Regions from separate parts of the Sporosarcina sp. P25 genome, predicted to be linked through region 4. Evidence: riboswitches for the same ligand, from Rfam matches in the RefSeq annotation. Region 4 holds a riboswitch; each other region holds the start of a gene.
What was found. Region 4 has a riboswitch for S-adenosylmethionine ahead of CSV70_RS02965 (bifunctional homocysteine S-methyltransferase/methylenetetrahydrofolate reductase). Riboswitches for the same ligand answer to the same signal wherever they lie in the genome.

Region 1: another riboswitch for S-adenosylmethionine. It lies ahead of metA (homoserine O-acetyltransferase MetA); the one in region 4 lies ahead of CSV70_RS02965 (bifunctional homocysteine S-methyltransferase/methylenetetrahydrofolate reductase).
Region 2: another riboswitch for S-adenosylmethionine. It lies ahead of CSV70_RS07935 (methionine biosynthesis PLP-dependent protein); the one in region 4 lies ahead of CSV70_RS02965 (bifunctional homocysteine S-methyltransferase/methylenetetrahydrofolate reductase).
Region 3: another riboswitch for S-adenosylmethionine. It lies ahead of metK (methionine adenosyltransferase); the one in region 4 lies ahead of CSV70_RS02965 (bifunctional homocysteine S-methyltransferase/methylenetetrahydrofolate reductase).

Annotation. Positions count from the first base shown of each region.
Region 1 covers NZ_PDYV01000010.1:83,268-91,143, reverse strand. Annotated here, with positions in the region: gene gdhA (NADP-specific glutamate dehydrogenase) at 1-932, opposite strand, end outside; gene CSV70_RS16595 (hypothetical protein) at 1,313-1,456, shown strand; gene CSV70_RS10425 (LysM peptidoglycan-binding domain-containing protein) at 1,507-2,790, opposite strand; gene CSV70_RS10420 (spore coat protein) at 3,000-3,572, shown strand; gene CSV70_RS10415 (HAD family hydrolase) at 3,677-4,336, shown strand; gene CSV70_RS10410 (YetF domain-containing protein) at 4,376-5,080, opposite strand; gene metA (homoserine O-acetyltransferase MetA) at 5,147-6,055, opposite strand; SAM riboswitch class I at 6,148-6,254, opposite strand; gene CSV70_RS10400 (AbrB/MazE/SpoVT family DNA-binding domain-containing protein) at 6,405-6,674, shown strand; gene CSV70_RS10395 (thioredoxin family protein) at 6,799-7,113, opposite strand; T-box leader at 7,370-7,595, shown strand; gene serA (phosphoglycerate dehydrogenase) at 7,730-7,876, shown strand, end outside.
Region 2 covers NZ_PDYV01000007.1:10,775-18,650, forward strand. Annotated here, with positions in the region: gene CSV70_RS07900 (LutC/YkgG family protein) at 1-555, opposite strand, end outside; gene CSV70_RS07905 (LutB/LldF family L-lactate oxidation iron-sulfur protein) at 558-1,979, opposite strand; gene CSV70_RS07910 ((Fe-S)-binding protein) at 2,003-2,722, opposite strand; gene CSV70_RS07915 (FadR/GntR family transcriptional regulator) at 2,875-3,597, opposite strand; gene CSV70_RS07920 (methylated-DNA--[protein]-cysteine S-methyltransferase) at 3,603-4,130, opposite strand; gene CSV70_RS07925 (DMT family transporter) at 4,137-4,451, opposite strand; gene CSV70_RS07930 (DMT family transporter) at 4,454-4,789, opposite strand; SAM riboswitch class I at 4,945-5,045, shown strand; gene CSV70_RS07935 (methionine biosynthesis PLP-dependent protein) at 5,125-6,255, shown strand; gene CSV70_RS07940 (glucose 1-dehydrogenase) at 6,406-7,167, shown strand; gene CSV70_RS07945 (hypothetical protein) at 7,253-7,435, opposite strand; gene CSV70_RS07950 (type 1 glutamine amidotransferase domain-containing protein) at 7,655-7,876, opposite strand, start outside.
Region 3 covers NZ_PDYV01000010.1:11,235-19,110, reverse strand. Annotated here, with positions in the region: gene CSV70_RS10085 (hypothetical protein) at 1-475, shown strand, start outside; gene CSV70_RS10080 (DUF3891 family protein) at 481-1,254, shown strand; gene metK (methionine adenosyltransferase) at 1,297-2,508, opposite strand; SAM riboswitch class I at 2,685-2,804, opposite strand; gene pckA (phosphoenolpyruvate carboxykinase (ATP)) at 2,982-4,574, shown strand; gene CSV70_RS10065 (alpha/beta hydrolase family protein) at 4,654-5,445, opposite strand; gene CSV70_RS10060 (NUDIX hydrolase) at 5,429-5,896, opposite strand; gene CSV70_RS10055 (transposase) at 5,945-6,259, opposite strand; gene CSV70_RS10050 (NAD-dependent malic enzyme) at 6,360-7,688, opposite strand; gene CSV70_RS10045 (putative motility protein) at 7,799-7,876, opposite strand, start outside.
Region 4 covers NZ_PDYV01000002.1:249,350-257,225, reverse strand. Annotated here, with positions in the region: partial or broken gene CSV70_RS03000 (ATP-dependent Clp protease ATP-binding subunit) at 1-232, opposite strand, end outside; gene mcsB (protein-arginine kinase McsB) at 418-1,506, opposite strand; gene CSV70_RS02990 (UvrB/UvrC motif-containing protein) at 1,496-2,047, opposite strand; gene CSV70_RS02985 (CtsR family transcriptional regulator) at 2,059-2,529, opposite strand; gene bioB (biotin synthase BioB) at 2,890-3,891, opposite strand; gene CSV70_RS02975 (biotin transporter BioY) at 3,891-4,490, opposite strand; gene CSV70_RS02970 (hypothetical protein) at 4,620-4,817, opposite strand; SAM riboswitch class I at 4,982-5,093, shown strand; gene CSV70_RS02965 (bifunctional homocysteine S-methyltransferase/methylenetetrahydrofolate reductase) at 5,176-7,035, shown strand; gene metH (methionine synthase) at 7,016-7,876, shown strand, end outside.

The sequences.
Region 1 (7,876 bases), on a different contig from region 4:
GGACGTTCTTTCGTATATTCCCAAATACGTTTATTGCCGTACTCTTTTAATTCCTTCACTAAGTCAAGATCAATTCCGTTCTTGTCATAGATATAGCCATCAGAATCACTACATGCTACAACTTTCGCGCCAAGTTGCATAGCTTTTTCCATTGCATATGTCGAAACATTACCTGAGCCGGAAACTACAACAGTCTGACCTTCCAATGAAAGATTGTTTTCTTTCAGCATTTCATCAACGAAGTATACGGTACCGTAACCAGTTGCTTCTTTCCGACCGAGGCTTCCACCGTGGTCGGGGTTTTTCCCTGTTAAAATACCTGCTTCGTAGCCACCTTTAATGCGATTATATTGACCAAATAGATAGCCGATTTCACGTTTACCTACACCAATATCACCTGCCGGCACGTCAATGTCAGGTCCAATATGTCTGCTAAGCTCTGTCATGAAACTTTGTGTAAAGCGCATGACTTCACGATCAGACTTCCCCTTTGGATCGAAATCAGATCCACCTTTACCTGCCCCGATTGGCTGCCCTGTTAACGCATTTTTAAATATTTGTTCGAATGCGAGGAATTTCATAATGCTATTATTTACAGAAGGGTGGAAACGAAGTCCCCCCTTATAAGGCCCAAGATCACTATTGAACTGAACACGGAACCCTCTATTTACTTGTACTTTACCTTTATCATCTTCCCACGCTACGCGGAAAGAAATAATTCGTTCTGGCTCTGTAATTCGCTCTAGAATTCCGTTCTCCATAAATTCGGGATGCTTAGCAAAGACTGGACGAAGAGAATCAAAAATCTCTCTTGTCGCTTGTAGAAATTCCTTCTCATCTGGATTCCTTTTCTTCACCAGTTCATATACATTATGAACGTAATCATTTGCTTTTTTGCGATTATTATATTCTACCTCACCAATCTTTGTCATTTGCGATCATTCCTTTCCTTAGTTAATAATTAAAAATTGTCGACTGACTAGTCGCTCATTTACTCAGAGGCTATGACTTTATAATACTTATATGATTAAAGAGTAAATTCTACTAGATAAATTGAATTTTAATTGTTCTAAATATTTCTTTGTATTTCAATATTATCACTGAAAAGATAGCAAGTTACAAGATTTTTTTATAATATCTGGGTTTTGACTTAACTTTTGTGTCGATTTTATGTACTATCTTCAACTTTATTATTTACATTCGACTGAATTGAGAGTATTATTAAACTATTCAAACGAGCTATGTGAGGTTATATATGTAAGCGCATACACATACTAGTGAGAACAATACGAAAAGAAAGAGGCGAAGCGCTATGACAAAGAAAACAAGTACAATTCGATCAATCTTAGGAGCGAACTTACTCCTGATCATGACTTTTGCTCTCCTACCTGCTTTACTCGTAAATCCGGATATGGATATGTTCCAAAGCGCTATGAAATTGTTAAATAACGAGTGAGAACTCATATGACAGAGCCTTTCCTTTTACTTAAGGAAAGGCTCTTATACTTATCGCTTCCGGATAGTAAATCGATCTTCTAATAACAGCCAGTTTTGTGGGAATGAAAGGCCGAGTTTCCAGTACATGATTCCCCGCAACTTGAATTTCTTCAGCAAGTTAAACTTCTCGTTAATGCTTCGTGCGTCCTCAAACCACACTTCATGTTCCGTTCCTTGTTCATCGTAATACGTATAATGCGGCGCCTGGGCTAGTGCATCGTATTCAATTGCAACATTCTGCTCGATTGCTAGATTAGTAGCAGTTCGTGGACTTAATGCTCTGGCGGCTTTACTATCCGGTTGACCAAATGGGGCTGTCCAATCATAGCCGTATAGATTCTGACCTAAAAAAATTTTTTCATTTGGCATTTGACTAACGGCATATTCTACTACTCTGGTGACTGGACCTATTGGACTTACAGCTTGTGGTGCACTATACGTATATCCCCATTCATATGTCATCAATACAACGAAGTCTACAATTTCTCCATGCACTTTATAATCATGGGCCCCATAAATACCTGTCGTTACTTCCCCCGCTTTTGGTGCAAGTGCTGTAGAAATCGTAAGGCCAGCTTTATGAATTTGATCGCGTGCATTGCGTAATAGTTGATTATATAATTCCCGATCTTCAGGGAATAATAACTCAAAGTCGAAGTGAATATCATCATATCCGATTTTTTTTGCTACATCAATTGCACTTTGAATCATTTTGTTTTGCGCTGCTTGATCAGTAAAAAGAACATGCGCTAAATCTGCACTGAATGTATAGTCTTCTAAATTCGTCAGAACTAGCATATTTACAACACCTGCGTTTTTTGCGATAGTCGGAATATCTGCTAGAGCAGGTGCTTTGAGTGAGCCGTCACGTTGTACTTCATAACTGAACATGGCGAGATACGTAAGGTCATCGACACGTTCACGAACTTCCGCCAGCATATCTTGACTGACTGGATTACGCGGTTCTACATATAATAATGAATCAATCCTCGTTTTCACTTCTTGTGGTATATACAGACGCTGACCAATCATTAATGGTCTGGTGGGACTGATTGCATTAATTTCTGCCAAGCGCGCAACTGTTAGACCATATCTTTGTGCGATTGTATAGAGACTATCTCCAGGTCGCACCCAATAATAAGAACCTATTATTGGTATGACAAGTGCTTGTCCTACAGCTAATCGGATATCACTTTCTAGTTCATTAACTTCTGCTATTTGTTCGTATGGCACACCGTATATTTTACCGATTTCATACAAACTCTCACCTTGCGAAACTACATGAATCTGCATGTATCTTCACTACCCTTCCTGAGTTCTATCCTTATGATATGATGGCGCGTTAAGAACTATGCTTGAGTCGCCAATACAATTTCATATGAATAAGCTTTCGATTACTTCACATACTATTTTCGATGTACATGACTATTGAAGGAGGAAAAATATTTGACAAATCAATTCGAAACATCTCAAAACATGCAAGGCGGACAAGTTCCCCATCGATGAATCACGGTGGACATGAGTTATTTGATGTCAAAGAAGTACTTAGCGCGACAGTCGGAGCATTGAACCAAGCGATGATTTTACGCCCACACGTCCAAGATCCAGAACTTTTAGATATTCTTGATCGACAGTACCGATTCGCGTTGGATGAGTACAATATTCTCGTCGAAAGTTTCAAAACAGGCAAAGATCCTTCACACCCTACGCAGCGCTATCAAATGAAAGCAAGTAGCGACTTCATTTACGGTATGAAAGAAAAAGCACCCTCTAAGCCCATTCAATCCACAGGTGAAATCAGTGATGAAATCATCTCCGGCTTTTTACTTGGCGCTAAGAAAGAAGGCGCTACAGGCAAAACAGCTGCTTCATTAGAAGTATGTAATCCAGTCGTTCGCCGTGTACTGGCAGATTCCGTGCCTAACTGTATAGAAATGGCGTACGAGTTGTCAATTTACCAAAACAAACATCACTATTATCAAGTACCTCAATTAAATGATCAGGATATGAATATGTTGCTTAATTCATTTGCACCTTCACAAGGTCAACCCGGTATGCCGAACAACCTTCAATAAGTTAATGTTTCAAGCAGATGGAGTTCTTCTTCATCTGCTTTTTTGCTTTTACACTCCCTATATTTGTATACTATGTAGAAGAATACAAATGAAGGAGTGTCTATATGAAAGTTGCGATCTTTGATTTTGATGGTACGTTGTACACTAAAGAAACCTTTAAATTACTCATGGAGCAATTAAAGAATCATCCTACGCACAAGAAGTATTACCGAAACTTTTTTCGATCGATATTACCGCTTTATGTTCGCTATAAACTAAAAATACTACCTGAGTCTATTATGAAAGAACGCTCTATGTTCCTTTATCTACAAGCATTGGATTCATTGACGATGGCAGAACTACATGAGTATTTTAAAGGTATGCATAACGTGATGTTGCCTGACTTCAATGAACAAGTCATTAACCGACTAGTAGAACATCAAAAAGAGGGATACCATATCTTACTAGTTTCTGGAGCTTATACTCCTTTTTTAAAAGCAGTCACAAGTCACTTGACATTTGATCGAATTATCGGCACAGACATCCCTTCAAATGGAGAACAATTAGCGATGGATCAGCCTTTCCTACATATTCAAGGTACACGTAAAAACGAACAAATTTATCAAGCACTACTTGGAGAAATTGTCGATTGGGATAATAGCTTTGCTTATGGTGACAGCATTTCCGACCTTCCAGTCTTAGAGCAAGTTGGGTACCCTGTAGCAGTTCGTCCAGATAAAAAACTTACTGCAGTGGCCAAACAAAGAAATTGGGAAATATTATAAAAAACGCGAAGAGCTCTGATTATGTCAGGGCTCTTCACGTCAAGTCGATTTTAATGTATTGATATACAAACTGCCATCTGACTGAATTTCTGCGTAGAGAACATGCTCTGGTTTGGAAATCCCTTGTTTTTTTAGTTGCTCAGTTAACCAAGTATCAGTCAATTGAAGTTCTCTCATATTTTTCTCTTCTACTTTCCCGTTAGTAATAATTTCGGTCGGAATATATTTTGGCTGTGGTGCTGGGGCTTTGATATCTTTCTTTGTCGCATATTTCTCACTTGCATTCAACATGACACTTAAATTACCATTCGTTTCGAATATCGCGTAATTGACGTCTTTCATAGAAAATACCGACTGCTCTCGTAGCATCATATTTATATCATTGAAACTCAAACGTAATTTACGCATGGAACCTTCTAGGATTTTTCCGTTCTGAATGACAATCATCGGTTTATCATCGAGTAATACACGAAGTTTAATGGATTTGAATGATAAAAAGTTAGCAAGAATTGTTAATACTGCCCATAAGACCATTCCATATAAACCATTCAAGAATGGCGTTTCAGACTCTCCCGCCAAATTGGCCGCAATCGAACCGATTGTTATACCTGTCACATAATGAAAGAAAGTCAATTGTGACACTTGTTTCTTCCCCATAAAACGCGCCAAAATCAACAGCACAACAAATGAGATCACCGTTCGTAAAGTCATTTCCCAAAAAGCCAATTGCCAAAATTCATCTATGTTCACTGCATACACCTCCGGTAATCGGAGTATGTGCAAACTATAGAAATTTATACACTAATTCTTTTAATTCCAGTTATAAGGAGTTTTCTGGTAGACATAGTAATTGAGCCAATTCGAGAACAATAAATGCGTATGGGATCGCCAAGTATTCATAGGTTCTTTGGACGGATCGTCGTTCGGATAATAATTTACAGGAACATCAATGTCAGCACCTTTTTCTATATCGCGAGCGTATTCATCCCCTAATGTGTGTGCATCGTACTCTAAGTGTCCAGTTACCATAATATGTTTTGCATCATTTGAGATCACAATGAATGCGCCGGCATCTTCAGAAGCAGAAAGCAGGGTCAAATCAGGATGATTCTTTATTTCTTCTAATGAAACTCCCGTATGGCGTGAGTGTGGGGCAACATATACATCATTAAACCCTCTTGCCAAGTTCACTGTTGGATCGGTAATATCATGTGAAAATACTCCAAAACACTTTTTCGGCAACTCGAATTTGTCAATTCCGTAGTGATGATATAGAGCCGCTTGTGCCCCCCAACAAATATGAAGAACAGATGTGACGTTCGTTTTTGTCCATTCCATAATTTCTTCTAGCTCCTTCCAATAGACTACATCTTCAAATTGTAGAAGTTCGATTGGAGCACCTGTGATAATCATACCGTCAAAACGACGATTTTTGACATATTCAAAAGTAGTATAGAACGTTTCTAAATGATTCTGACTGACGTTTTTCGAAACATAGGTAGCTGTATTGAGAAATGTGACATTCACTTGTAAAGGTGTATTACCAAGCAATCGCAGCAATTGAAGCTCTGTCTTTTCTTTTTCAGGCATCAAGTTCAAAATTAAAATATTGATCGGGCGGATATCCTGTGTTGTCGCACGTTCTTCATCCATAATAAAGATTTTTTCTTCTTTCAGTAATTCACCTGCTGGTAGATGTTTTGGTATATTAATCGGCATTCTATTTCCCCCTTGACGTTCAGTTATTCTATTTCTATACAAAAAAGCCCTCATTTCTCTTAGATAAGAAAATGAGGGTTGACCATTCACCGTTCTTATCTCTCAAGACAACAATCTTGTTGGAGGTAGCACCTTCCTGTATATACAGAGGTTGCTGAAGCTTCATCAGGCCAAATCCCTCAGCTTCTCTTGATAAGAAATATTTAATTACTGCCTATTATAGCATTAATAAATTAATTGTATAGCGGAATTGTCAAATTGTTCTGCGCATTTAAGTTTTGTAAATTGTAGATAGTATATTTTTGTGTATAATAGAAACTACCAACTACATTTCTTCGAGGAGGAGCTCATGAAGTCTTTAGGTATTGTTCGTAAAGTTGATCATCTCGGCAGAATTGTCATTCCAAAAGAACTTCGAAATTCTTTGTCGATCGATAAGGGCGATCCGATCGAAATTTTCGTAGAAGATGATAGAATCATTTTGAGAAAATTTCAGGCCAACAGAGCGTGTTTTATCACGGGTGATGTGATGGATGAAAACAAACTATTGTCAAACGGTCTATACATCAGTCCACAAGGCGCTAAAATTCTTATAGAGCAACTGAAAGAGTTCACGTAATACAAGAAATAAGATCTTATTGTGGCATCTTTTCTAATATAAAAAGGACCGAAAACAACTTTTATAGTTGCCTTCAGTCCTTTTGTTTAATTGTCTCAATATCTCTTCATGTAGTCCGATTACATTACGTTAAGCTATTAATAAACTCTTCGATTTCTTCTTTCGTTTTACGATTTTTACTGACGAAACGACCTGTTTCTGTTCCTTCACTGAATGCCACGAAGCTAGGAATACCGAATATATCCAACTGACTGCAAAGATCTATAAAATCATCACGATCAATCGAGACAAATTCATACTCCGCAAATTCTGTTTCTAATGTTGGCAAGAATGGTTCAATCACTCTGCAATCTGGACACCAGTCTGCAGTGAATAAGAAAATCACTCTTTCTTCTTGTTTAAGTTGCTCGAATTGCTCTAGTGATTCTAGTTTTTTCAATTCCCAACACTCCTCTAAATGAATAGTATAAGCCCATTATAACACTCTTACCTGCACTTCTTCCCTTCAAACGACTTACGTTATTTACTTCCACTTAGTTAAATTAAAGATGTTTTTTTACAAATAACCTCTCAGACACGAACGTTCACAAATAATTCAATAACTACGTTCGCATTTAACAGTTTTTCATTTTTTCCGGAAAAGCAATTGACAATAGTTTTTGACGTGTTATGATTAGTTCTAAATTAATAGTTGTTAAACAATTTTGACGAAGAGATACCTTCCTAAAAAGAATTTTCTAGAGAGCTGATGCAGTGGTGTAAGTCAGCAAATTCCGAGGTTGGAGGCACTTCCGAATTGATTGGCTGAACATCTTAGTAGGCTAATCCGTCACATGCACGTTACGCATGCTGAATGAAGGCTGCATCTGCAGCAAAACAAGGGTGGTACCGCGTTAGTTTATCGAGCTTTTCGCCCCTTACTTATACGTAAGGGATGGAAGGCTTTTTTATTTTACCTATAAGGGGGGTAGCGTACAACTTACATATACGATCAATCACACATAGTTTTCCAACAAAAATTCTACTACAAACAATCAAAGGAGAGAATGAATATCATGGCTTTTAAAATACTTATTAGTGACCCACTTAGCGAGGACGGAATTTTCCCACTACGACAAGCAGAAGGTTTTGAAATTGTAATGGAGACTGACCTAACACCAGATCAGCTGAAAGAACGTATCAAAGATTTCGATGCATTACTA
Region 2 (7,876 bases), on a different contig from region 4:
CTGGGTAATTCTTGGGACTAGCGTACTTTTAGGGATTAAGGCAATATAATGCGTTGGAAGCAAGCTGACTGAACGCCCCTTTTCTGCACTACTAAATAGTACAACGGTGCCGGATTCCGCGAGGGTCATGTCACTGAATGTGATGCCGATATTTGCTTGTTCAGCCAATTCGATATTCTTCTCTCCGAGTGAAGGATCCCAGCTATTGACTTCAATCTGTTCTGAGGGCCACTTTGTCTCTACTAAGTGCGATAATCCATACTTTCCAAAACGTTCGTCTCTCCATAGAGATAATGGTCCACCACCGTAAGCTTTTACTACCTCATCCAACGCAACGGGTAACGATTCTTTTGTCGTTTCGACGATATCTGTATGAATTTGCTCACATTGTACACGTAATACTCCGAGTAATTCATCTATTGAAGCGTCCGCTAACACTGCACGCTGGGGCTGATGTTTCCATATCGGCTTTTCTATTTTCTTCATTGGTTCGCGACCTAATTGTGTGGCAATCGTACCTAGAAACGCATCACGGTTTTGAATAGATCCTGTCATGCTTATTTCCCCCCTTTTTGATCATAGAACCAGTCACGAAAACGCGTATTTCCGACAGCCGGGAACTCCCGTAAATCTGTCCAGTCCTTCAGCGGACCCGGACCTTTTGATATCCGGTCATTTTTTGTCAAAGGTTTCATCGCAGTAGATGCTACCTTTGAGCCCATAGAATACAACGGATTGGAAGAAGCACCAATCCCGAATGCTTTCATTGCCAGTTTTTCAGATATAGGGGATCGACCTTCTTCTTCCACAATGATGCGTCGATGTGTATGAAGTAGTTCGTGAAGAGGAATTTTCACTGGACAAGCATCCGTACACGCTCCGCAAAGTGTGGAAGCAAAAGGAAGCTCTTTAAAATCGTCGTACCCACCAAGCAATGGCGATAGCACAGCACCAATTGGTCCCGAATAAATTGAGCCGTAAGAATGTCCACCGATATGACGATAAACAGGACATACGTTGACACACGCGGCACATCGGATACATTGCAACACAGACTGGAATTCTGTCCCTAAAATTTTAGAACGCCCGTTGTCGACGATGACTAAATGGAATTCTTCAGGACCATCTACGTCTCTTTCTTCGCGCGGACCTGTTAATGCAGTTACATAACTGGTAAGTTTTTGCCCCACGGCACTTCGCGTCAATAGACTGACTAGTACTTCGAACTCTTCAAAAGAGGGTACTACCCGCTCCATCCCCATCACTGTAATTTGGGTTTTCGGCAATGCAGTGACTAGTCGTGCATTCCCTTCATTCGTTACCAGACTAATCGAGCCTGTTTCAGCTATCGCAAAGTTGCATCCTGTAATACCGATATCTGCATCTAAAAATTCTTGACGCAGTTTTTCTCGTGCATGTAAAGCTAATTCTTCCGGTTTAGATGTCTTATGATAATCCAGTTTTTCCGCAAACACTTCGCGGATTTGTTCTCTGTTTTTATGAAGAGCTGGCGCTATTATATGCGAGGGGGGTTCATGATCATCTACTTGAAGTATATACTCGCCTAAGTCTGTCTCTATGACTTCACATCCAGCTTCTTCCAAAACACTGTTCAAATTGATCTCTTCTGTTACCATCGATTTTGACTTGACGACTTTTTTGCCATCTTTTTTCTTGATGACTTCCCGAACATAATCACTCGCTTCTTCAGCAGTCTTTGCAAAAAATACATGACCGCCACGTTTTGCTACATTTTCACTTAGCTGATGTAAATAATAGTCCAAGTTTTCAAGTACATGCTGACGAATTTCTTCTCCATGTGAACGCCATTCTTCCCAACTGCCTAACTCTTCTGCAGCATCTAGTCTTCTTCCGTGCAAGCGTTCTTGTGCACTCGCCACTGCCTGTCTCATGAAATCGTCCGAAATATTATCCTTTGTTCGATCTGTAAAGTTTTTCTTACTGAACTTCATTGCCATTGCTATCACCCCACTTTTTTGGTTTATTCGTGACTATTCAATACTTGTGCAATGTGCATAACTCGGATCTTCTTGCCCATACGTTCTGCACGCCCCCCAATATTCATCAAGCAACCACAGTCCGCCCCAATTAAATAATCTGCTTCAGTCACTATGGCACTATTAACCTTTTCATCTACCATCTGTTCAGAGATATCCCCCATCTTAACGGAGAATGTTCCACCAAATCCGCAGCAATTATGAGCATTCGGTAAAGGGATCATTTCGAGTCCTTCCACTTGATTCAATAGCTTCCTCGGTTCTTCACTAGCGCCTAGTAATCTCGTCATATGGCAAGACGGATGATAAGTCGCTTTTCCTACCAATTTTGCTCCTACATTTTCCACTTGCAATACATTCACGAGAAACTGTGTGAATTCATACGTTTTATCCGCCAGCTCCTGTGCTCTTGCTAACCATTTGGGATCATCTTTGAATACATTAGGATATAATTTAAACATGGTGGCACAAGATCCTGAAGGAGTGACAACATACTCCGCATTTTCAAAAGTCTTAATCATATTCTTCATTGCTGATTTTGAATTTTCTACATAACCGCTGTTGTAAGCAGGCTGTCCGCAGCATACTTGGCCTTTTGGAAATGATAATTCACAGCCTTGCCTTTCCAATATTTCTAGCATGTCTTTACCGGCATCTGCATAAAACATATCCACAAGACATGTTATGAATAAGCTTACTTTCATTTCACTTCACTCCTTCACCATAATGTTTTATATAGTCGACAGGTCATCAGATGACTAACATTTTACATAGCATACTACATTTATCTTCCCATTAACAGAACATTCATCTATTTCAATAAAAAAAATCACTCAACATATAATGAGTGATTTTTTTATTCCTTTACCGACTGCCAATGGTTGATTAAAACAGATTCCACATTCAGAAGATGAGCTTGCATAGTACTTGCTGCATGATCTGGTTGCTGTGATTTAATTGCCAAAAATATGGCTTCGTGTTCATCATGCAAGCGTTCTACTGTCGCTGTATCTGTATAGAGGAAAATGCGACGCGTCTCTCTCATCGATTCGCTCATTAGCCCTGCAACTTGACTAAGCAAATTTACCAATAAAGGATTTTTCGTTGCTTCTGCGATTGCAAAATGGAAGTCTAAATCCGCTTTTTCACCTAGCAAAATATCTCCGGCATGCTTTTTCATTTCATCGAGTGCCGTTTCCATCTTTTTCATGTCATCTGCTGTACGGGATTCTGCTGCATTCGCTGCAGCTCCAGTCTCAACTATTTTTCTCACCGCTAATAAATGTTGAATATCCTGTTGATTCATAAGCAAGGCACTCTGTAACGGGAAGATCATATCGACGGATGAGAATTCCTTGACATATGTACCTTCTCCCTGTCTCATCTCGATAAGCCCTCTAGCACGTAAAGTTGTTAAAGCTTCCCGAATGGTCGACCTACCGACCGTAAAATTTTCAGCCAGTTGCTGCACAGAATCCAATTTATCACCTGGTTTCAACTCCCCAGACTGAATGGAGCCAAATAAACTTTCCGCTACTTCTTCATATATTTTCTTCGGTTTAATTTGCTTATATTTCATGTCGTTCACTCCTTTCTCTCACTTATCCGGCTGGATTTCTCCAGTTGTAGCAAGCTCCGTTTATGCTCTTCACCATCTCGATAGCCGGATAATCGTCCACTTTTTGCAATAACACGATGACAAGGCACTATGATCAATACGGGATTCTTGCCTATTGCGGATGCTACTGCACGAACAGAAGATACCTTCCCCATCTGTTCCGCAATCTCTGAATAAGTTGTAATTTCCCCATACGGTATTCGTTGTAGCGCTTCCCACACTTGCAATTGAAACGGTGTTCCCTTTAAATCAAGGGACAACATTGGAAAATCATAAGCTCTTCCTGATAAATACTCTTTGATCTGACTTTTATAGACTTCAAGTTTTCTTTCATCTTCCTGTAAACCTTCAATACCAAATCGCTTTAACCAATCCTTCATATGCTCCAAACTATCTTCAGCTAGTCCCATGTAGCAAAGTCCTTTTTCTGTAGAAGCTAATGTCACAGACCATCCGCCGAAATCAAATCGCGTCCAATAAACCAGTGTGTCCACTCCCCTTTAACCGAATATTTTCAAGCCAACAGCACCTAGAATAATGAGCGATAAAAAGAAGAGACGTTTGATGCTAGCGGATTCTTTGAATAGCAAAATCCCCATCAATACGGCTCCCGCTGCACCTAGTCCTGTCCATACCGCATAGGCTGTACTCATCTGAATCTCGCGCATAGCAAGAGACAGGAAAACAAAACCAAAACCAAATATCCCCACAATAAGTAATAACCTTTTAATTGAACGCTTCTGTAAATAATAATTAATACTCACTACACCAAAAATTTCACCGAGACTGGCTAAAGCTAAGTACATCCAAGCCATTGTCAGCCACCTCCTTCTGTATCTGCTTTTTCATCTGTTGTCAGTTTGATACCGACTACCCCGATGACGATTAATCCGATGAAGGTCAGCGTAACCCATGTGAAGCCTGCTTGAAAGACGAAGATATCCACCAAAAGGATTGCAGCGGCACCTGATCCGGTAAAAACTGCGTATACTGTGCCTGAAGGTAATTTTTCACATGCTTTAATAATGAAATAAAAACTGAATACAATTGCCACAACAGTACCGGTCCATTGAATTACAGTTTCAGAGTAACGGAGACCGACTACCCAGAAGATTTCTATAACAGCCGCTAGCGCGACATAACCCCAAGCCAAAATGAAAATCTCCTTCCCGTCATGAATATTATTTATAGTATAGCAAATCTTTTACTGAAACAAATAATCATCAACTGACGGTAAAAGGAAACTTGCATCTAGTATATCTGCATGATAGAATAAATCCGTCAACAGTTTTGCCTATATTATGAATATTCTCATCGAGAGAGACGGAGGGATAGGCCCAGCGATGTCTCAGCAACCAGCCCCAGGCACGGTGCTAATTCCAAGGGTGATACCACCTTGAAGATGAGAATACTGTATACACTTGTATGTTCGAGGGCCTATTCGAAAAGAAGAGGTTCTTTTTTATTTTGTTGGGGGGATGGATATTCATGACAAACAACGGATTAGAAACTAGATTAGTACAACTTGGAAACCACAGTGATGTAAAAACCGGAGCAGTCAATACGCCGATTTACTTGTCTACAGCCTACCACCATGAAGGTCTAGGTAAATCCACGGGATACGATTACACACGAACAAAAAATCCTACGCGTTCTGTCCTAGAAGATGGAATCGCAAACTTGGAATCAGGCGATCAAGGATTTGCCTGCAGTTCTGGAATGGCAGCTATTCAACTCATTTTATCTTTATTTAAAACAGGTTCGGAACTATTGGCGCCTGAAGATCTATATGGCGGCACCTATCGTCTATTTAACCAGTATGAAGAGACGTACAATATTAAAACGCGTTACCTATCGTTCGATGATGTTTTGGAAGTCGAGCAAGCGATTACTGATCGTACAAAAGCGATTTTCTTGGAAACGCCTACAAATCCATTAATGCAAAACATCGCTATTGGTACGTATGCAGAATTGGCGAAAAAGCATGGTTTATTACTCATTGTCGACAATACGTTTTTAACACCCTATTTCCAGCGACCAATTGAAGAAGGTGCAGATATCGTCATTCATAGCGCGACGAAATATATAGGTGGACATAATGATGTACTTGCAGGTCTAGTCGTTGCAAAAGGTAAGGATTTATGCGAACGTCTATTTACTAACCATAATGCGATTGGAGCTACATTGTCCCCTCTTGATTCATGGCTTGTAGTACGCGGTCTAAAGACTTTGCATTTACGCATGAAACAGCATGATGCAAATGCCAAAGAGATGGTATCTTATTTAGAACAAGAACCTCTCATTGTTGACGTGCTTTATGCTGGAATCGGTGGTATGTTGTCATTCCGAGTACAGAATAGTGAGTGGGTGGGGCCATTCCTTGAAAATATGAACTTAATTTCATTCGCGGAAAGTTTAGGTGGTGTCGAAAGCTTCATCACGTATCCGACTACACAGACGCATATGGATATTCCATTAGAAGAACGTAATCGCCGTGGAGTAGACGACCGTTTGCTCCGTTTCTCGGTGGGCGTAGAAGATGTAGAAGATTTGATTGCTGATGTAAAACAAGCCCTTTATGCTGCAAAAGAAGTAGTAGAAGGCGTAAAAGTTCAATAATAGTAACCCGTGCAACTCGAACAATCATTTTAACTATGATAGTACGGGTTGTTTTTTTGCAGCCAAAGTACAGAAACTACTTTTTCAATAATTTGGCATGAAAGTATATAATATAATCAAATCGTACTAATATAATTGGAGGCGATAAGTTTGAAACGTTTGGAAAATAAAGTAGCAGTAATAACTGGCGCAGGATCTGGGATTGGACGGGAAATTGCTGAATTGTATGCCCGTGAAGGTGCAAAGCTTATTATTGCAGATATGAATATTGAAGGTGCAGAAGAAACTGTCCAGACGATTAAAAGTGCTGGTGGTGAAGCATTAGCAGTCAAAACCAATGTAACAGTTGAAGAAGACGTACAAAAAATGATAGATACAGCAGCTGAGCAATTCGGTACACTTGATATTCTAGTGAATAATGCCGGTATTATGGACAATATGTATTCTGCAGCTACAGTAACGGATGAAGTATGGGAAAGAGTATTGGCAATCAACACAACAGGTGTGATGCGCGCAACCCGTAAAGCATTGTCTATCTTTGAAGAGAAAAAAGCAGGTGTTATCGTCAACATGGCTTCTATCTCAGCGGTGACAGGTGGTCGAGGTGGCTTTGCTTATACGGCATCAAAACACGCAGTGGCAGGGATGACGAAAAACGTTGCTTCTCAATACGGTCCATTAAATATCCGTTGTAACGCGATTGCCCCAGCACACATACCAACTAATATTACAAACAGCTTGTCACAACCGGATGAGTTCGGAATGAAGCAAGCGCTAAGGGGCGTAAACATGATGAGCCGCCCCGGAACAAAAGAAGAGATTGCAAACATTGCGCTATTCCTTGCATCAGACGAATCTTCCTATGTTAACGGTATCATTATGGAAGCTGACAACGGATGGTCTGCATATTAAGATGTAGAATTTCATGATAAAGCACTTGGAAATAGCCGATTACATCCATACAAAAAGCATCCAATAATTTGGATGCTTTTTTGTATTAGTGAGCTTGATGCCATTTTTTCTTTTCACTTGCATAGACGACCGCTGCCGGTGCCGCAATAAACGTGAGCGCGGCCATTCCGGCGAACATACCTACCAGCTCTTTACTTCCAAAGGAAAATCCAGCTGCTGCACCTAATACAATCCCCGCTAATACCGCCAACGCAACAATCTTATACATGTTAGATCCCGACCTTTCATTTGTAAGACGCGATCGTCTCCGCGCTTTATTCGTTGCTTTTAGCATACTCTCATTGAGAACGTTTTTCAAGTGCAATTGAGAATCTTTTTCAACGAATGTTAATAAGTACTGTTATCGTATGTTGTAAGCGATGGTATAATGTGCTGAAGTCACAAAAAAAACGTCAAGGCTTTTACACCTTGACGATCAGAATATTTTTTATTTTTCTAGCAGTTTTAGTGATTCGCGATTAAATGCTGGAATATCATCAGGTGTACGGCTTGTTACGAGTTGGTTCTGACAGACTACGACTTCTTTGTCAGCGTATTTTGCACCCGCATATTCCATATCTACACGAATGGATGTGTATCCTGTTGCATCGCGCCCTTCAAGCGCTTTTGCTGTAATGAGCAATTGTGGCCCATGACAAATTGCGAAAAC
Region 3 (7,876 bases), on a different contig from region 4:
ACCTAGACTTTTTAAATTCGGTGTTTTAGATATACGAAAATATTATCATGTAAACAGCTGGTTTACTTTTGATTCAGTAAAAAGAAAAAGTAATTTCGCATATATATGTATATATGCTGGGCCGATTTTGATTAACGTGGTCGTGGCAGTCACAATTAATGCGCTGATAGCGAATGGATTTTTTGAAGACTCCAAAACATTTTGGAGCCGTTTTATATTCTACGCCTTCTATTTCGTTTTATTTGACTCCATTCCAATGAAAACCGTAAATGGCAAACCGAATAACGGTATGATTATTTATGAACTTCTTCGGTATGGCAAACGCATTGATTTCAATGAAGAACCCCTGATTCTCGGTACAACAGAAGCAGAAGAAATGTATCAGGAAGAAATGAAGAAAATTGAAAAGGTAAAAGAAGAAATTAAAGAAGAAATCATAAAAAATGATAGCGTTCCCCCTGAAAAGAAAGGATGAGCAAGATGATTGTACGTGAACACGAGAAAACATTCAGCTTTGTGCAGCAACATCATCATGGACACCTCGCCGGTGAATTAATGAAACACTGGAAGAAGGATATGTTTCCTGATGATCAATGGCGTCATTCCGTATTGACTGCCATTAGTAACCACGACATCGGCTGGGCTCCTTTTGATAAACAGCCTTTTTGGAATGATGCGAAGTCGGCACCTTTTCAATTCACTGACTTCCCCCTGCTCCCTAAAACAGTACTTTATCGCCAAGGAATTGATGATGTAGAACAGATGGACCAATATGCAGCAATGCTTTGTAGTCTTCATTATGAACAGTTTATACAGAGTAACAACGAAAAAGAGGCTAAGCTATTTATCAAGGGTGAACAGAATCGTCGTGAACGATTGTGTAAAGAAATCGAGGGTTTTGATAAGGATTTATTTGAAAAGCATTTTGCTTTGCTTCAGCTTGGAGATAACTTTTCCTTATATTGTTGTGTGAATGATCCAGGTATCGACAAAGCGAATGAACATGTATTCTTTCGCGACGGCATTCCTTCTACAAGCATTTTCCATACATTACCGGTAGGACGAATTGGGATATACTTTGCAGATCAGCACACTGTTAAAGTGGAAAATTATCCTTTTAGTTATTCATTTGACGTTGAAGTAAAGCAAAAGACTGTCTTGAAAAAAGATATTGAGGATCACGGATTGCAAGTAGCTTATGAAAAGGCTGACTATGAAGTAATTCCTTTTCATTTTACGCCGTCAAATAAATAAAAAATGCAGAAAGAAGAAATAATTTCCTCTTTCTGCACTCCATTATTGCTTCACACGTACTTTACTTGCAAGTTCTTTCAACGCTTCCACTTTATCCGTCTGCTCCCATGGCAATTCGATGTCAGTGCGGCCAAAGTGACCGTACGCTGCTGTTTGTTTGTAGATAGGACGACGTAGGTCGAGCATTTTAATAATGCCTGCCGGTCGAAGGTCAAATAATTCACGTACGAACTCTACTAATTGAGTTTCGGATAGTGTACCGGTATCAAATGTATTGATCGAGATAGAAACCGGGCTCGCTACTCCAATAGCGTACGCCAACTGAACTTCACAGTGCTCAGCCAGTCCAGCTGCAACGATATTCTTTGCAACATAACGTGCTGCGTAAGAAGCAGAACGGTCCACTTTCGTAGCATCCTTCCCTGAGAATGCACCGCCACCATGACGGGCATATCCACCATACGTATCGACGATGATTTTACGTCCAGTCAGACCGGAGTCTCCTTGAGGTCCACCCACAACAAAGCTGCCAGTAGGATTAATGAAGTATTTAGTATGCTCGTCCAATAAGTTTTTTGGAACGACTGCATCAATCACAACGTTCTTTATATCCTTCTCAATTTGCTCGAGTGTCGCTTCAGGATGATGTTGTGTAGAAATAACGATTGTGTCGATTCGCACAGGATTATTATCTTGATCGTATTCTACCGTCACTTGTGTTTTTCCGTCAGGACGTAAATAAGATATAAGTTCTTCTTTACGCGCTTGTGCCAAGCGATGTGCCAATTTATGAGAAAGGCTGATGGGTAGAGGCATTAACTCAGGCGTTTCATTACATGCATATCCAAACATTAGACCTTGGTCTCCTGCACCGATTGCATCCAATTCTTCATCTGACATAGAGCCTTCGCGTGCTTCGAGTGCCACGTTGACACTTGCAGCGATTTCAGGTGACTGCTCATCAATGGAAGTAAGTACAGCGGACGTTTCGTAATCGAAACCGTATTTCGCACGAACATACCCGATTTCCTTAACAGTATCACGAACAACTTTTGGAATATCCACATACGTTGTCGTAGTAATTTCTCCCATTACTAATACGAGTCCTGTTGTGATACTCGTTTCACATGCCACACGCGCATTTGGATCTTCCGTTAGGATTGCATCTAAAATTGCGTCTGAAATTTGGTCGCACATCTTGTCAGGATGGCCTTCTGTAACTGATTCTGATGTAAACAGTCGACGGTTTGTCATGTTGTTTCCCCCTATATTAAGCATCATGATACGGTACTCTCATAAGTCCCTGGTAAAGTTCCACGCCTAGACGTCAAGCATATACCATAAGGATTCAGGGCTAGACAATATAAAAAGCCCTCCACTCATATTCAATCCATGAGTAAAAGGCAAAATTTCACGCGCAGCACCTTTCACTCTTATCGTCCAAGGAATTAAACCTTGCTTCAGGTTTGGCACCTTCGCGTTAGACTTGCGTCTATTGCAGGTTGCCGGGTTTCACAGGGCCTGTACCCTCCACCAACTCGGGATAAGAGTATCCGTTCATGTCACATCGTATTAAAAAGTTTGGATTTTGTCAAATTATTTCTCCTAAATCACTTGAGTTTTCCATTAGTATAGATTAATATTCTTAATGTGTTATACTATTTACGAATTAGGATATTCTCATCAAGATAAAAATAAATCGACTACGCAAAGGACGGTATGTAAACATGATATCTGCAAAAATTGATGATAGTTTAAAAAGTCTTCTTAGTGGAAGCAACGTGACGATCCAAGCGTCTGTGGCGGAATTAACGGAAAAAGCAGTAGCAAGAGGCGAAGCTAAACTTTCTGCCGACGGTGCGATCACTGCACGTACAGGTAAATATACAGGACGCTCACCTAAGGACAAATTCATCGTTGAAGATGCAGTGTCTAAGGATAAAGTAGATTGGGGTAGCACGAACAGTCCGATTTCAGAGGAGATCTTTGATTCATTATACACGAAAGTCATCGATCATTTGAAGAAAAAAGATGAACTCTTTGTATTTAAAGGGTTTGCAGGGGCAGATAAAGACTCTCAATTGTCTATCCAAGTAATTAACGAATTAGCTTGGCAAAATCTGTTCGTTCACCAACTATTCATCCGTCCAACCAAAGAAGAATTGAAAGCACATGAATCGCAATTCACCATTTTGGCTGCCCCTTCATTTAAAGCGGATCCAAAAGTGGATGGCACGAACTCTGAAACGTTCATCATTGTATCGCTGGAAAAGCGAATTGTCTTAATCGGTGGAACAGAGTACGCTGGAGAAATGAAAAAGTCTATTTTCTCTGTTATGAACTTCTTACTTCCTGAGCAAGATATCCTATCCATGCACTGTTCGGCAAACGTTGGAGAAGAAGGCGATGTTGCTTTATTCTTCGGTCTTTCTGGAACAGGTAAAACGACACTTTCAGCAGATGCTAACCGTAAACTTATTGGTGATGATGAACACGGATGGTCTGATAATGGCGTATTTAATATTGAAGGCGGATGTTACGCAAAATGTATCAATCTTTCTGCTGAAAAAGAACCTGAAATCTTCGGAGCAATCCGTTTTGGCGCTGTTTTAGAAAACGTAGTACTGGATGAAGAGACACGCATTGCTGATTATGATGATAAATCATTAACAGAAAACACACGTGCTGCATATCCAATCGAAAACATTGATAATATCGTGACACCGTCAGTTGCTGGTCATCCGAAGAACATTATCTTCCTTACAGCTGATGCTTCTGGTGTATTGCCTCCAATCTCGATTCTTTCAAAAGAACAGGCAATGTACCACTTCTTGAGCGGTTTCACTTCCAAACTTGCTGGAACTGAGCGTGGAATTACTGCTCCTGAACCAACATTCTCTACTTGCTTCGGTTCACCATTCCTACCACTTCCTGCAGCTACATATGCAGAGATGCTTGGAAAGAAAATCGATGAGCACGGTTCAAAAGTATTCCTTGTGAATACAGGATGGACTGGTGGGATCTACGGTGTAGGTTCACGTATGAACTTAGGCTATACACGTACAATGGTGCGCGCTGCAATCGCCGGGAAGTTGGACAATGTAGAAACAAAGAAGAACGAAATCTTCGGATTGGAAATGCCTCTTGAAATCGAAGGTGTACCAAGTAATGTTCTACACCCTCGTTACGCTTGGGAAGATCCAAACGAATACGATAAAGAAGCAAACCGTTTGGCTGATGCTTTCCGTGAGAACTTCAAGAAGTTTTCTCACGTTTCAGAAGACATCGCAATCAAAGGCGGACCACCCGTCAGTAAATAATGGCATACGAAAAGGCTGACCCCTCTGGTCAGCCTTTTTACGTCTACATTGTAATCACTTAAGCGGTGGCGGATGCACATCATTGTCGCTTCATCCAATCCACTGCTTTTTTCACAAGTTGTCGATTCATTTCAGGAGGAATATAATGCGTAAAGCCTTCTAAATACCAAGTTTCAAACTCTTTATTCGCATCACGCAATGCATTCTCCAGCAATAAAGCCTGATCAAACGATACATTCGTATCAAGAGTTCCGTGGATAATCAATGCCGGAATATCAATATTCTCTATCTGGAATAGCGCTGTTCTTTCACGATACGCATCTGGTTGACTATTCGGCGTGCCACCGATGACACGCTTCATCATACGTCGCATATCCTGTCGCTCTTTGTATGTGAAGATCACATCTGAAACTCCTGCCCATGTTACCATAGAAGTTAAATCTTCGCGCATAATGGCTGTCCATAAGGCCATGATCCCGCCTCTTGAAAAAGAGAATAAATGAATGCGATCTGAATTGACTGCACTTTGCTGTTTCAGCACTTCCACGCCTGTCACGGCATCATTGCGATCCTCCCCCGCAAATTCATCCTTTCCTTCACCACCACGATTGCCGCGATAATAAGGAGCGAATACCACAAGACCATGCGACGCAAATTGTGCAATACGCGCTGGCCTCACCATCCCTACATGTTGGATACCGCCACGTAAATAAAGCAATCCATCATACCGTCCTTTTGCTTTCGGTGTTGCCAGAAGTCCTTTTACAAGCAAGCTATCAGAACTATAGGTGATTTCTTCCAATCTGACATGGGGGTTTGGGGAGGGATAATCTTTTCTCCGTATGATTTTACCATCAGTTAGTTCTATCATTCGCTTCCACCCACTTCCTAAGCTCACCCATTCCGCGATCTTTCATATGAAAGCTGAGTTCAGTACAAGCATCTAGTTCAGCGTCGGTCATCCAAACTACGCCTTCTGTTTCCATTAACGTAAAGTCTTTTTCCACATGTGTTATATCTCCTGTGAAAACGGCTTTGCAAAAAGGCGGATCAGTAAAGACTACGTACTCAGCAAATGAATGTATATTTTCTACAGTGACGCCTGTTTCTTCCATCGTTTCCCGAATAGCAGCTTGTTCAATTGTCTCTCCTAATTCCGCTTTTCCACCAGGAAATTCAATGCCGCGTATTCTATGTTTGGTCAATAACCAGCGATTGTCGTGCTTAATAATAACGAGCACATGGCGAGATTCAATTTGATGTAAATTGGGTCCAAAAGTCAATTCCACATGGGCCCCTTGTAAATCTTCAAATTTCAGCAATACGGATCACGTCCTTTCCTCTAGTGTAGCGGAAAGATGAGCGAGGAATCAACGAAATAGCGGTAGTTGCTCGATAAAACGTTTGGATTCATCATCGGTAAATTCATGAATCAGTGCAAAGACCTTCTTCAATCGTAAATCCAATTTGTCATTGTCTGGGTCATAATGATATTGAGCATAAGGTAAATGCGATCGAAGGAAATTTTGCCATTCTAGTTGTTCCATCTGAGCAAATAGTTTTTCGAAAACAGGATAAACTTCTTTTGTAACCTCTACTTTATATTCCCATGTCGAAGAGTGAGGATCTGCAAGTACTAATTTGTGATTAAGTGATATATACATTGGATATTTTTCTTCTATCATAATCATCCTACTTTCTCTTTTTACGTAGGATGCTTCATAAAGAAAAAATTATTCTACAGCAAAAAACCTATTAACGATATATTGTTAATAGGTCATCGCTTTAAATTTCTTGATCCTGTTCTTCATACACTACTTTTTCAACTGCCAACGCTACATTAATGTGAACGTTAGGATCTAATGGATGCGGTACTAAATCGTCACGCTTTGTGCTATCTACAATGGCCAAGGCTGCAGCGATAAGCATTGGATACGTGATAGCTTTCGCATTTGCATTAAGTGCACCACGGAAGATGCCTGGGAATCCAAGAACATTATTGACTAGACGACCATCAGCCGCATAAGCTGCGCCTGCTTCCAATGCAATTTCTGGAGTGATTTCTGCGTTCGGATTAGATAAAGCCAAGATGATTTGACCTGTACGAATCATTTCTGGCTTAATGAGATTTGCAACACCAGTTGTCGCAATGACTACATCGCATGTCTCCATGATTTCTTCCATTGTTTCAACGACGGTACCACCGTACTTCGCTAACATCTCTTTGGCACGGGGATTAGGATCTGTTCCTTTCATTTCTGCTACACCATATGCCATAAACATGCGGCTGATTGCTAGACCTGCTGCGCCTAAACCAATTTGTCCGACTGAAGCATCGGCCAGGTCCACTCCAACATGTTTGCATGCTGTGAGCGCTGCTGCTAATGCTACGACTGCTGTGCCATGCTGATCATCATGCATAACAGGAATCGGCAATTCTTTTTTTAAACGCTCTTCAATTTCAAAGCAATGCGGGGATCCAATATCCTCCAGTAAAATCGCACCAAAGCCTTGATGGATATGTTTGATCGTTTCTACGACTTCATCGGGATTGCTTGTATCAAGTAAAATAGGGATACCACTAATACCAACGAATTGATCAAATAAGACAGCTTTTCCTTCCATAACGGGCATCCCCGCTACAGGACCAATATCTCCAAGGCCTAAAATAGCTGTACCATCTGTCACGATTGCCACTGTATTTGAAATACCTGTGAAATAATTTGCCTGTTCCGGATCTTCTTGGATTGTTTTGCATACACTTGCCACACCCGGTGTATAGACTCTCCGTAAATCTGCCAGAGAACGAATTTCATGAGTGGCTTTCATATGAATTTTTCCGCCTTCATGCATTTGCAATACATCATCTGTAATAGCTTGAACTTTGATACCTTGTTTTAAGTTTTCAATCGCTACCACGATTTCAGCCAAATGCTCTTGATCATTACATTGTAATGCAATTTCTCTAATCGTAGAAAGCGTTCCTACTTTAATCGTTTGGATGTCACCAATATCCCCATTTAACTGACCAATTGCCATAGTAACTTTACCAAGATTGCCCGGTTTAGAAGGAGTTTCGATAATTAAATTACGCAAATATTGTCCTTGAGCCATTTTCAATATACCTCCTACTATGTCTCGTTTTATTTATATTCTAACAGTATTTCTGTCTACTTCCATAAAAAAACACACATCTCTAATTATTCAAGATGTGTGTTCTCCATTCAAGCCTTGATATCGATAGAAGCGCCTTTCGTTGGATGCGCTACAGATTGGTTTTCAAGACCATTTAGCATATCATT
Region 4 (7,876 bases):
TCGGACCCACATCTTTAGAGCCTACGCCTACTAAAATCTCTACTTCTCGTTCAATAGTATCTGCACTCACGCTAATTGCTTCAAGAGCTTTTGCCGCGATGCCGCCGCCTTCTCGAATCAATCCAAGTAGAATATGCTCAGTACCAATAGATTCATGCTTTAAACGAATAGCCTCTTCTTGAGCCAGTTGTAAAACTTTTTGTGCACGTTGTGTAAATCGATTAAACATCATATCCATTCCCCTCTTTCCTTCATCAGTGGACTATATTCTATGTTATGCAAAATAACGCATCCATGCTTTGTTTCATATAACTATATATATTCATGTCAGTTCGCGATACAACCTAATTCGCATATTGACTTTGACTATCTTTGATTAATTATAAATGCTATGAGTCTTTCTTGCAAAAACTTTGCTCATAACGGATCACTGTCTTTTTTTTGTGTAGCAGATCGTACTACGCCTAGCCGATCCCGGAATAATTGTGCACGAAGAATATCTCGTTCATCAGATGTTAACTCTGTCTCCGCGTATTGTTGGAGAAAACCTGGTTGCATGAAAATCATCAATTCATTCAAAATGTTCATATCAATATTTTCAATGATACCTAAATCAATACCCAAACGGACGTCAGACAAACATTTTGCCGCCTCCGCTGATGGTAAAATCCGCGAATGAGTCAGTGTGCCAAGTGCTCTAAATAATCTATTCTCTAAGTGAACTTCTGACTTAGCCAATAATAATTCACGGGATTTCTTTTCATGCGCAATCAAACGCTTTGAAATACTCCCTAAGTCCTTCAGTATTTCCTCTTCTGATTTGCCAAGTGTAATTTGATTGGAAACTTGATAAATATTGCCTAGCGCTTCACTGCCCTCTCCGTAACTTCCACGTACGACCATTCCAAGCCTTGATATCGCAGGAATAATTCGCTCGATTTGCTTAGTGATAGTTAATGCAGGTAAATGCATCATGACAGAAGCGCGCATTCCTGTACCTGTGTTAGATGGACAACTTGTCAAATAGCCGAATGTTTCATCGAAGGCATAGTTCAAATTCACTTCCAGTTCGCTATCCACTTGATCAGCATGCTCATATGCCTGATCTATTTGAAAGCCTGGATAAATACATTGAATGCGAATATGATCTTCTTCATTCACCATAATACTGATCGTTTCATCTTCCGACAGCAAAACCGATCCATGTTTTTTAGGATTGATCAATTGCGGACTGACCAAGTGTTTCTCGACTAAAATTTGTCTTTCAAGTGGTGACAAATCTTTCATCGTGGTGCCTGTGAAGTGGTGATCCTGCATCGTCTCGACTGCTTGATTCAACGTTTGGCTTACACGGTTTGCATCTTCTTGTGAAGCATTTATAGGAAATAGATGATCTTGTAAATTACGAGCTAGCCGGATTCTTGTGGATAAGACAATGTCAGCATGCTCACCTTCCGCCACCATCCAACCCGTCAGTTCTTGTTTGAAGAATTTTTCAAATGACATGTTGATCATCACCCCCGTCGGACAGTTGCTGTTTCAACTGGTTCGCCTCATCCCGCAAAGTTGCCGCTTCTTCAAATCGTTCATTTTCTACAGCTTGCTGCATTTTCGTACGGATATCTTCTAGTTTTTTCTTTAAAGCAAAACGCTCATTAAGGGAAACCGGAATTTTTCCGCGGTGTTGGGTATGCCCATTATGCAATTTAGCAAACAACCTTGGTAGCTGTCCGCTGAATGCCACGTAACATGTAGCACAACCAAACTTTCCGATGTCAAGGAAACGATGGAAGGTCAAATCACAATTCGGACATTTCGGACCATCCGGTAATCTCTCATCGGCTTTTTGTTCTGAGAATAATTCTGATCCGCCCAACCAGTGTGCTAAAAATTGTTGAATTGATAACGGTTCCTGATCCGGACTGAATGAAAATGTTTGCGAGTAAAATGCACATTTATCACATAAATGGCGCTCAGTTTTATCATTTAAGGTCTCTTGTTTAAACACTACAGTAGCTGGTCGTTCTTTACAGTTTTCACAAAGCATTGAGATTCACCTCATTCTATCTCTTCATAAATTAATGTAACTAACATGGCGCGAAGAATACGCGAACGTAACGCATCCCGCTCAGGTAACATATAACGCAAAGTAGCACGGCCCACCGCAGCAAGCATCAACTTAGCTTCACGTTCTGTAATGACTTCTTCTTCAATTAAACGGATGATGACATCTTCCGCCATAGTAGAAGACGCTTCACTCTCTAAAATCTCCAACGCTTGTTCAAGTAAATCCTTTCGGGAGTTGGTACGTACCCTGTAAATCCGGATATAGCCCCCGCCCCCTCGCTTAGACTCTACGGCGTAGCCTCTTTCGACTGTAAACCGGGTTTTGATTACGTAATTGATTTGTGATGGTACGCATTGGAATTTCTCGGCAATCTCATTTCTTTTGATTTCAATAGAAGCGCTATCTTCCTCTTCTATAATCGACTTCAAATATCCTTCTATAATGTCAGAAATATTACGCATCTCGTCACCTCATTTCGCTCGATCTTCTAGTTGACTTTGACTATCTTTGACTTGATTGTATCGCAGAAATTAGGTGGGATGCAATTCATTTGTTTATATGTATACCTTATTACGTCGAAAGAAAACCTATTGCTAGGTTGCCACATTTAGCTAATGATTATTCAATTAGTCTTGAGACAAAAACATGGCGGATAGGTTAGCACCGTTGTCCAACGTTCCAGACGGGTACTTTCTACTTATGGTGAACTACTGTAATCTTTCTATAGTGTATTCTAAACGAATAGTAAAAGACTGAAGAACAGATCCTTATAGTGGATTGTCTTCAGTCACAAAGTATACAAATAATTTTATTCATTTTATTTAAATAGTGATGGGTTCTTTGTTCAAAGGTTCCAAGTCAACTTCGAAGCCCATATCTTCAAGCATTTTTTGATCTTGATCGTTTTCTTGGCCAGCTGTTGTGAGGTAATCGCCGATAAAGATAGAGTTCGCAGCGTATAGGCCTAGTGGTTGTAGGCTTCTTAGATTAACTTCACGTCCACCTGAGATGCGGATTTCTTTGCTAGGATTAATGTAGCGGAACAGACACAGGACTTTTAAGCAGTAACGTGGCTCCAGTTCTGATGTCCCTTCTAATGGAGTTCCATCCACTGCATGCAGGAAGTTTACAGGTATTGAGTCTGCATCCAGTTCGTTTAGGCTACGCGCCATGGAGATGATATCTTGCTTTGTTTCACGCATGCCGACGATGACACCTGAACATGGAGATATGCCTGCTTCTTTGGCAAGTCCTACAGTATTTACCCGATCATCGTATGTATGCGATGTAGTAATACTTTCGTGATGCTCTGCAGAAGTGTTCAAGTTGTGGTTGTAGCGATCGACTCCCGCCTCTTTCAAACGAGTCGCTTGTCCTGGTTTCAAAATACCTAGACAAGCACATACCGTCATGCCTTTGTGTTTCTCTTTAATCTGTTTAACAGACTCAATGACAATGTCCAGTTCACTGTCACGCGGTCCCCGTCCACTTGCTACAATGCAATAGGTGCCCGCTTTATTAGCAGCAGCACGTTCTGCACCTTCTAGTATTTCTTCCGATTTCATCATCGCATACTTTTCGACAGGTGCTTTTGAAATGATGGATTGTGCGCAATACCCACAGTTTTCTGGACATAATCCTGATTTCGTATTGATGATCATATTTAACTTCACTTTATTTCCAAAATAATGCGATCGAATTGAATACGTTGCGTGCAGTAATAATAGTAAATCTTCATCTGGGCTATTTAATATTGCGAGTGATTCCTCATCAGTTAATACATAACCTTCAAGTACTTGTGTAGCCAATCTTTGGTAGTTCATTATAACGTACGCCTCACTTTCAAGTGTTTTGACATTCTAAACGCGAATACGCCTGACAATACAGCAAGAATTAAATCTTTCGGCAGTGGAGGCATCATCCATAGCCAAGCAATCTTATAGGTAAACACGTCGGGTGCAGCAGCCCACATCTTGTACGCAAAATACATCCAACTTGTGCCTAGTATATAGTTGATTGCTGTAGCGACCAATGCTGCGGTAATAAAAGCAGACATGGTGTGTTTTCGCTCTACAATCTTTCCCGCTACATAAGCGATCAGAATAAATGTGAGAATAAAGCCAAACGTCGGACTCAAGATCTGACCGAAGCCTCCAGAAAATTTAGCGAAGACCGGCGCGCCCGCTAGCCCTATTAACATATAAACCGTCATCGATAACGCACCTAGACGACTGCCAAGTAATAGTCCTGATAAGATTGCGAAAAATGTTTGCAATGTGATGGGTACTCCACCAACTACTAAAAACGGCACGAAGGATGTAATATTCGCTCCAATCATCATTAACGCTGCGAACATCCCACTGTAGACAATAGTTAATGCGCTAAATCTACTTACCGGTCGTCTCTCTGTTGCTATTGTCATTACGACACCTCTTTTTATATTAGTTACCTCACAAATAATATCGGTTAACTCATTTATTGTCAACATAATTTATTATTTAGTTAACCAATAAAAGTAGACAAAAAAAGACTGCAGCATCACGCTGACAGTCTACTTCTTCTCATCAATCTGTTCTTCTTTTTCTTTTCGAAACAAAACACTTGAGATTAATCCACTAAATATAGCAGCCGCTATCGTAATGTACACACGCATATCATAAGCAACTTCCTCGTAACTGTTGCCTATCATAATCCAAGCAAGTGTACCTACAAGAACAGCGATTGGAAATGAGTATTTAAAGAATCGCATAATTCCTCACCTTTTTGAGTTGATTCTTGTATTTTATCATATATGCCACAATTTCTCTATGCTCTAACTCCGCACTTTGAACTTCACCAAACGTTCACTTGACGGTATCCAACAAAGCCGCTATGATATGGTTAGAATAATCGAAATAATTGAATAAGAAACATATCTTATCAAGAGAAGCCGAGGGACTGGCCCGTCGACGCTTCAGCAACCAGCCATTTTGGCAAGGTGCTACTTCCAGCAGTCTGTCAAATCGACACACTGAAAAGATGAGAGGGAACTAGTCATTGAGATTACAAAGCCTTCTAATATACTTGAAGGCTTTTTTTGATTAAAAAAAGCAAAGGGAGATGGAATTATGTCATTGCTCGAGAAACTACAAACAAATGTCCTAACGGCAGATGGTGCAATGGGGACGATTTTATATTCTTACGGAATTGATTACTGTTATGAAGAACTAAACATAGAAAAGCCTGAAATTATAGAGCAAATTCACCAAGATTACATCACAGCCGGTGCAGATATTATCCAGACAAACACCTACAGTGCGAACGCAAACAAATTAGCTCGCTACGGTCTAGAAAGTCATGTTACAGAATTCAATAAGGCAGCTATGAAAATTGCAAAACGTGCAGCGGCACCTGGCGGGCAATTTGTGCTTGGAACAATAGGCGGCTTGCGGGGGATACGTAAAAGCGATGCTACATTGGATGAAATAGAAAAAGTCGTACTAGAACAAGCCAATGCATTATTGGCAGGTGATCCTGATGGTCTTCTATTAGAGACGTATTATGACTTTGAAGAGTTATCATCCGTAGTTACAACATTAAAGAAAATCACGGATGTCCCATTGATTGCACAAGTTTCTATGCATGATCCCGGCGTATTGCAGAACGGACTTTCATTAAACGCCGCACTTCATCAGCTCGAGTCTCTTGGAGCAGATATCGTAGGAGTCAATTGTCGATTAGGTCCTTACCACACGATTCAAGCATTCGATAATGTGACATTACCGGAAAAAGCATTTTTATCCGCATATCCAAACGCCAGTCTATTAGATGTTGAGGATGGCCGTATTGTCTATGAATCAGAAGCAGAATACTTTGGACGCGCTGCCGTATTACTTCGTGATCAAGGCGTTCGGCTGATTGGTGGATGTTGCGGGACAACACCTAAGCATATTAAAGCTGCGAAAACACAGTTAGCGCGACTGACACCTATCACAGAAAAGGTTGTACAACCGGCAAAACCTATCGTGATTCATGAAGCGGGTCCTGCAAAACATCAACCTCTTCATGAAAAAGCGAAAACAGAGCGTACAGTAATTGTAGAACTAGATACACCACGCCACTTGGAAACGGACGATTATATCAAAGGTGCAAATATGTTATATGACGCTGGAGTTGACGCTATAACAATGGCAGATAATTCACTTGCTTCCCCTCGCATCAGCAACATGGCGATGGGCTCGATCGTTAAGATGCAACATAATATCCGCCCGCTTGTACATTTAACGTGTCGGGATCACAATCTTATCGGCTTACAATCACATTTGATGGGGCTTGATGCATTAGGTATTCACGATATCCTAGCTGTAACAGGCGATCCGACAAAAGTTGGGGACTTCCCCGGTGCTACAAGTGTCTACGATGTATCCAGCATGGAGTTATTGCAATTGATTAAGAAATTGAATGAAGGGATTTCATTCTCTGGTAAGCCGTTGCGCAAGAAAGCCAGCTTCTCCATTTCAGCAGCTTTCAATCCGAACGTACGTGTAATCGATCGTGCTGTACAACGGCTTGAGAAGAAAATTGAAGCGGGTGCGGACTATTTCATCACTCAGCCAGTTTATACGAAAGAAAAGATTATCGATGTATATGAAGCAACAAAACACTTGGATACACCGATCTTCATCGGTATCATGCCATTGACGAATATACGAAATGCAGAGTTCCTGCATCACGAGGTACCGGGCATCAAGCTTTCAGAAGATGTGTTGGAAAGAATGCGTGAATGCGGAGAGGATCGCGAAAGATCAACTGAAACAGGTCTTGAAATCGCAAAAGAATTGATAGATACAGCGGCACAATATTTTAATGGGCTGTATCTCATCACACCATTCCTGCGCTACGATATGACATTAGAGTTGTATGAGTATATTAAGAAAATAGACCAGCAGAAGGAGAGGGAATTAACACATGCAGAGACATCCTATTGAAGAACAACTAGATAAACGAATCCTGATCATTGATGGTGCGATGGGGACGATGCTGCAAGCGGAAGATTTCTCGACGGAAGACTTCGGCGGAGAAGAATACGATGGATGTAATGAATACATGAGTGTGTTACGCCCTGACGTCTTGGAGAAAATTCACGATGAATATTTAGAAGCCGGTGCTGATATCATTTGTACGAATACATTTGGCGGCACTCCCCTAGTACTAAATGAATTTTCACTTGGTCATCGTGCAGATGAAATTAATGCAAAGTCTGTAGAGATAGCGAAAAAAAGTGCGGCGAAGTTTTCTACTCCAGAATGGCCACGTTTTGTCGCAGGTGCGATCGGACCTACGACAAAAACGCTTTCGGTCACGGGCGGTATTACGTTCGATGAACTATCCAATGATTTTTATGTACAGGCTAAAGCGCTTATAGAAGCAGGCAGTGATTTGATACTGATGGAAACGAGTCAGGATATGCTGAATGTGAAAGCTGGAACAATTGGTATTAAAAAGGCATTTGAAGAGCTTGGACGCGAAATTCCTATCATGATTTCAGGTACGATCGAACCGATGGGTACAACACTTGCTGGACAAAGTATTGAAGCATTCTATATTTCCATTGAACACGTCCATCCACTTTCGGTGGGTTTAAACTGTGCGACAGGTCCAGAATTCATGACGGACCATTTGCGTTCATTATCGGACTTAGCGACAAGCTACGTAACCTGCTATCCAAATGCGGGATTGCCAGATGAGGAAGGACATTATCATGAATCTCCTGAATCACTATCGAAAAAACTGGAAGGCTTCGCTGAAAAAGGTTGGTTGAACATGGTG